DNA from 3 places in the Inediibacterium massiliense genome. Region 2 is predicted to be linked to each of the others. Evidence: riboswitches for the same ligand, from Rfam matches in the RefSeq annotation. Region 2 holds a riboswitch; each other region holds the start of a gene.
The links. A riboswitch is a leader RNA that binds a small molecule or an ion and turns the genes downstream of it on or off. The one in region 2 is predicted to bind cobalamin.

Region 1 (2,278 bases), 170 kb from region 2:
ACTTTCTTTTGTGCATCCAAATTGTAATCCTAATACTCCAAAACTAAACAAAAAATCTTTAGAGTATCCCATGTTTAAGGCAATACTAATAATCCCAATGATTAAGAAAGCCAATGGAATACTCATAAATTTTAAATATAATTTAAAATTTATTTTTCCTCTTACAACAGTCATAAAAGACATAGTAAAAAGTACAGCAATAGAAACTATCATATGATTACAGATAAGGCATATCATCATAGTAGATAAAACAAATATAAATTTTTCTAATGGATTTACTCTTCTTAGGGTAGATGTATAAGCTAATTTATCTATTGAAATCATAGTTCTTGACTCTTCTTATTTCCTTTTTTGCCTTTGACATATCCAAAATAATATCCTATAAATCCTGCTCCTATAGCTGCTTGTAAAGAAAACAATAAGCTTTCAATTTCTCCACTTGGAGGTTCCCAAATAGGAGAAAACCATGGCTTATAATTAGCATCTACCTCTGAAATGGTATTTTCTGCTTGAGCATCTGCTCCTTCAAAGGAAGCATTTTTTAAAAACAAAAGAGGTGTAACAGCAATTACTATTACAAGAAATCCTAATATCATATTTTTTTTCATGATACTTTTATTTTTTTTCATGTTTATGCCTCCTTAGAAATTACATCTAGCTCTAATAATTCATCTTTATTATAATTTGTCAAAAGATTAAATACAATAACTGTTAAAATTCCTTCACTAATAGCAAGTGGTATTTGTGTCACAGCAAAAATACCCATAAACTTTCCTAAGGATAATATAAATCCTCCTGTTGGATCTGGAAAAGCTAATGCAAGTTGAATAGAAGTAGTAATATAAGTCATCAAATTTCCAACAGCAGCTGCAATAAATATAGAAATTGATTGAGACACATTCATTTTCTTTAAAACCTTATATAATACATAAGATACAATAGGTCCTACAATACCCATTGAAAAAGTATTTGCTCCAAGAGTTGTTAGTCCCCCATGGGCAAGTAATAAAGCTTGAAAAATCAAAACAATCAATCCTAAAACACTCATAACTGCTGGTCCAAAGAGTATAGCTCCCAAGCCTACTCCTGTTGGATGAGAGCAACTTCCTGTTACTGATGGAATTTTAAGAGCAGACAATACAAAAGCAAAAGCTCCTGCCATTGCAATAAGCATTTTGATACGCGGATTGGATTTTGTTTTTTTGTGAATAGAAAATAACCCTGCTACAACAAATGGTATACACAATCCTCCCCATGAAATTGCCCATACAGGAGGTAAAAACCCTTCCATAATATGCATTGCAAATACAGTTTTAGGTATGAATAATAAGGCCAAAAATATTCCTAAAGAAATTTGATATTTTTTTGACATGCAATCACCTCTTTATTTTATAGTATTGTTTCTTTTTATTCCTTTATGCTCCAATCAAAAAATCCTTTTAACAAGTTTGTTAAAAGGTAAACATAATCCATCATACACAATTTTAAAAATTGGCAAACTAAATATGATGACACCTTCTCTATTCCTCGTAGAGTTGATCGTGCAAAATATAGGCAGGTCTTCTGACTTAAGAATCATCATTTAAGTACGCCTTCCCTTTTTAAAAGTGGCATTGTATACTTAAACTCTTCTAATACAGCTACGGGATAGTTTAGGAGTCTCACCCAATTCCCTTTTATGAATTAAAATTTAATTCATACCTATATTTTATAATTTAATTTTTCTTATTACTCATAATATTATTAGTTGATAATAATGTCATAATACCATTAGTATTTGTCAAAATCAATAAAAAAATGTATAAATTAATAAGAAATATAATCCATTTTCATATTTTTACCTATTACATATATTCTACCTATACATTAAAAAAACAGTTCATTAAAAATGAACTGTTCAGACTGTTGACAAAGTATATTTTAGCAAGCTTAGCTCATTAAAAATGGACTGTTTTTTGAATCAGAATATTTTCATCCATTTTTTCATCATATATTTTATAGTTGTTTCTCCCATTATTTTTTGCTTCATACATGGCTATATCCGCACGTTCTAGAATCTCTTCTATATTTATCCCATGGTCTGGAAAAATGGAAATACCTATACTACAAGTTACAAATACTTCCCTATTCTTTATACAAAAAGCTTTGGAAAAAGTACCTAAAATTCTATCTGCAATCTGTATCACTTCATCTTTTAAATAAAAGCCATCTACTAAAACCATAAATTCATCTCCACCTATTCGAACTACCAAATCATTTTTCCTTATACTTTGTTGCA
Region 2 (2,278 bases):
ATTTTGATTAATCACTTTTGCTTCATGTTTTACTTCTTGTCCACCTACACTTATTTTTATATTGCTCATCCAGTCACTTCTCTTTAATAACAAAATCATATATTTCTTTGAATCTTTGACTTGGATTTTTGCTTTCTCTCCTAGATAAGCTCCTGCTATAGATTCTTTATCTTCTTTTTCTTGTAATCCTTTTACTTCTACTTCATATGTTCCATTTTTATCTAATTCTATACTTGGTTTCTCTGGTTTTGGTTCTGGTTTTTCTTCATCTATATCTTCTTTCATAAATTTTAATGTATCTTTATTGGGCACTACTCTAAAAATTGCTGGCATATTTCCCATTGGTTCTACATTCATACTAAATTGAATTTCTGATTCTAAATTTGGTATTTCAAATTTTATGCTACTTTCTGTTTCTTCTTCTTCATTTTTATTAATCACTTTTGCTTCATGTTTTACTTCTTGTCCACCTACACTTATTTTTATATTGCTCATCCAGTCACTTCTCTTTAATAACAAAATCATATATTTCTTTGAATCTTTGACTTGGATTTTTGCTTTCTCTCCTAGATAAGCTCCTGCTATAGATTCTTTATCTTCTTTTTCTTGTAATCCTTTTACTTCTACTTCATATGTTCCATTTTTATTTAGTTCTATAATTGGTTTTTCTGGTTCTGGTTTTGGTTCTAAGTTTTCTTCCTCTTGTTTTTCCTCCATTTTATTTTCTATTTTTACTTGATTTTTATCTAAACTTTCTTGATCTTCTTGTTCTTGCTTTTGATCTTCACTTTTTAAAGTTTCTGCATCTATTTCTATTTTGCTGTCTTCTTTGATCTCTTTATCATTTTTTTCTTTAGATTCTGTTTCCGTCTCCTCTGATTCTTTTTCTATATGAATTGTATCTTGTTTTTCTTGGGTATCGTCTATAACTTCTTCTATATCTTGATCTGATTTTATTTCATTTTCTTCTTTTACATCATCATTATCATTTTCTGCGGTTACCTCTATTCCATCATCTGATTTTTTATCTATATCCTCTATATCTTGCTTTTCTTTATTATTTTCTATAGTTTGTACATCTTCATCAGATTCATCTGATACTTCATGGTCTGTCTTATCCTGACTCTTTTCTTCTTTATCTACACTGCTTACTTCTTGTATAGATACACTCTCTTCATCGGAAATAGCTATTGAAGCTTGAGGTATTCCTCCTATAATCAAAACCATTATTAACAAAATACTAATTCGCCTATGAATGTCTTTAAAAATATTCATAATGTCTCTCCTTTTTTTACATTTTATTTAAATCATAATTCATCCCCTAGTTTTATTTTATAATTCTGCTTTCAGTTACTTATGATTTTAAAAATATAAGTATGTTTATAATCTTATTAAAATCAATATCTATCAATGCTATTTCTAATCACATACTTTTTCATTTGATATTTTATTTATATATCTCCTTCATTTTTTACATAAAATCTCTCCTTTCCTTTTTTAAAATTCATCTAAGGGATGATTGATCATCATATTTATCACTTTTTTCATTTTTTAACACTTATAAAAATAAAAAAGTCTTGACCTCCACAAAAGATCAAGACTTTTTATTCTAAACATACAATATAGACTTATATCCACACTTCTATATTGATAAGTAATGATATATAAGACATATTTTATCTTGCATCTATCCTTTTCTCGGAAGGTCATATGCTACAATTTTTAGGCAGGTCTCCTGACTTATGGATCATCGTTTTTCTTTGTCTTCCCAGCAGTTTCCCAGTGACATATAAAAGAAGTACTTCCCACTTACAGTGGCCGGACCGTTTAGGATTTTCACCTAATTCCCTTTTCATCTTTGAATTTTATATCAAAGAACCTAAAAACAATTATTTAGTTTTTTATAACAGTATCATTCAAGTTTATAAACTTATCTGACTTTACTAGTTTATACCATATGTCATTATTTTTCAACCAATATATTACATTTTTTACATCATCATTTAAAATATTACAAATATATACAAAATCATGATAGCAAATATAAATATTTAGATACAAAATTATCAATCCCATAAAATAAAACACCTGTTAGATTTCTCTAACAGGTGTTTTATCCTAAAGTTAATATGCTTTTGCTACATAAACCATATGTTTTGCTTCTTTTCCACAGAAATGACATTTGTGTCCTAAATTTTCTTGCTCAAAAGGAATACATCTAATAGTAGCACTTGTCTGTGCTTTTACATTTTCTTCGCATTCTTTTTCTCCGCACCAC
Region 3 (2,278 bases), on a different contig from region 2:
TCCATCGATAATACCAGCGATATAAGATTTTTCACAGTCCAACATGCAGAAAACCTCCAAACGTATGTTCTAATATTAGTTTGATATTAATTGATTGAAAATATGTATTAGATTTATAAATATTTAATAGACTTAGTTAAGCTTTTAGTATTAGAAAAGGGGAATTGTATCATAAGTGACGGCGGTTTTTTGGAAAACAGTTTTAATTGAAATAATAGTTCGAAACTAATATACTATTACTATTAGATAAAAAGTTCAACATCTTTGGAAGGAGCATAATTTGATGAATATGTTTAAAGAAGACATTAAGTTTGGACTTATGTCAATAGAATAGACACAGAAAGTTTAACTATTTATGCTACTCTCAAAGCAGCTTCATATACTGATTGAGGGGTCATATAATCAATTGAATTTATAGTGTACCAAGATTCAATATATTCAAAGATTGCTCTGCTAGCTATTTTGAAACCATAATATTTATGATGATGTATTTCTTCTTTCTTTAAAGCATAATGGAAAGATTCAATACATGTAAAAATGAACTTATTAAGCAATATCGTTTTGATACTGACGAGCTTCTTGATGAAGCTGTTAATGACTATGTTTACGAATGGTATAATTTTTTGAGACCACATACTCATAATCAAGGAAAGACACCCTTTGAGGCTAGGTATGGAAATCAAAACTAGCACATAATGTTACATTTTGCTTAACCAGAACAATTGACTTATAGACAAACATATTAGAATCATATATAATTAGGAAATATGAATTGAATATTTATGATACAGGTCCATAAAAGAAGTTTATGGATAATTGGGAAGATAGGTGAAAATCCTGCACGGTCCCGCCGCTGTAATAGTGGAGCTATTTATGTTTAGCCACTGCCTTAATAAGGTGGGAAGGTATAAATAGTGTTGAAGCTTAAGTCAGAAGACCTGCCTGTATTAATTTGCTAATAACTTTACGGATGATAGGGGTTGCAAAATGAAGTGTACTTGTACTATTACTATTATGATTTCATTGTAGATTAAAGCCACTTATCTATGAGATAAGGTGGCTTTTTTGATGTTTTTAAAGAAACATTGAGATAATGTAAGTAAAGATCTATTTTATTTAATTCAGCAAAATACAAGAAGTGGTGATGTTCGTTTTAAGTTTTGCAAAATAATAAAAGAGAAGGTTGAAATTATGTTAAATAATAAAACATTAAAAATTGCTTTTTACGGAAAAGGAGGAATTGGTAAGTCTACTATAGCGACTAATCTATCTGCTGCTTTTTCAAAAATTGGATTAAAGGTCTTACATATTGGTTGTGACCCAAAAGGTGATTCTACAAGGAATTTGGCAGGGCAAAAGATTCCAACAGTGATGGAAGTGATTCAAAAAAAGGGGACAAGCATAGAAGAAAAAAATATTGTGCATTATGGATTTAATAATGTTGCATGCATAGAAGCAGGTGGACCAAAGGCTGGAATGGGTTGTGCAGGTATGGGGATAACAACGATGACTGAAGAATTACATACACTAGGAATATTGAATAAGTCATGGGATATTGTTATTTATGATGTGTTAGGTGATGTTGTTTGTGGTGGATTTGCAGTCCCTATGCGTGAAAAATATGTTGATCAAGTATATATTGTATCATCCTCAGAATTTATGTCTATATATGCTGCTAATAATATCCTAAAAAGTGTATGTAGGTTTTCAGATAAAGAAAAGAATATTTTTGGTGGACTTATTCATAATCAAAGAACAGAGAATTCAAAAGTTCATATAATAGAAAACTTTTCAAAGAATACAAACACTAAAGTTTTGGAGAATATCCCCTACACTAATGAAATTGTTTTATCTGAATTAATGGGAAAAACAGTCATAGAAACATTACCTGAATCAAAATCTTACGAAATTTTTATAAGATTAGCTCATGTTATCAAAAACAATAAAAATGTTAATGTACCAAGTCCTATGGATGATGATGAATTAGAGCGATTTAGAAAAGAAATGTTGCATATGGAGATAAAAAAATGAGTATCAATAATATTTCAAACACAAATCATGGTAATGATTTTTTAAGTAAAGTTTTTTATAAAAAAAGCTGTATGGAAATTATTAATTTAGCATTGAGTATTCCTGATATATATGTTTTAGCCATAGGACCAGAATCATGCTTAAGAGTTCTCTATTTTAGAGCTTTAAGAAAGAAGCAAAATCAAAGGTTATATCTTCAGACGATGAGCCAAAATGACTTAGCATCATCTCAGCATTTAGATGTGGC

Region 1: another riboswitch for cobalamin. It lies ahead of BN2409_RS04510 (energy-coupling factor ABC transporter permease); the one in region 2 lies ahead of BN2409_RS05285 (NEAT domain-containing protein).
Region 3: another riboswitch for cobalamin. It lies ahead of BN2409_RS11095 (nucleotide-binding protein); the one in region 2 lies ahead of BN2409_RS05285 (NEAT domain-containing protein).

Annotation. Positions count from the first base shown of each region.
Region 1 is NZ_LN876586.1:140,396-142,673, reverse strand. Features, by position in the region: gene cbiQ (cobalt ECF transporter T component CbiQ) at 1-324, opposite strand, end outside; gene BN2409_RS04515 (energy-coupling factor ABC transporter substrate-binding protein) at 321-629, opposite strand; gene BN2409_RS04510 (energy-coupling factor ABC transporter permease) at 632-1,372, opposite strand; cobalamin riboswitch at 1,537-1,720, opposite strand; gene BN2409_RS04505 (GGDEF domain-containing protein) at 1,938-2,278, opposite strand, start outside.
Region 2 is NZ_LN876586.1:307,301-309,578, reverse strand. Features, by position in the region: gene BN2409_RS05285 (NEAT domain-containing protein) at 1-1,275, opposite strand, end outside; cobalamin riboswitch at 1,709-1,898, opposite strand; gene proS (proline--tRNA ligase) at 2,125-2,278, opposite strand, start outside.
Region 3 is NZ_LN876587.1:542,318-544,595, forward strand. Features, by position in the region: gene BN2409_RS11085 (LAGLIDADG family homing endonuclease) at 1-45, opposite strand, end outside; gene BN2409_RS17850 (IS3 family transposase) at 513-689, shown strand; cobalamin riboswitch at 773-960, shown strand; gene BN2409_RS11095 (nucleotide-binding protein) at 1,192-2,031, shown strand; gene BN2409_RS11100 (nitrogenase component 1) at 2,028-2,278, shown strand, end outside.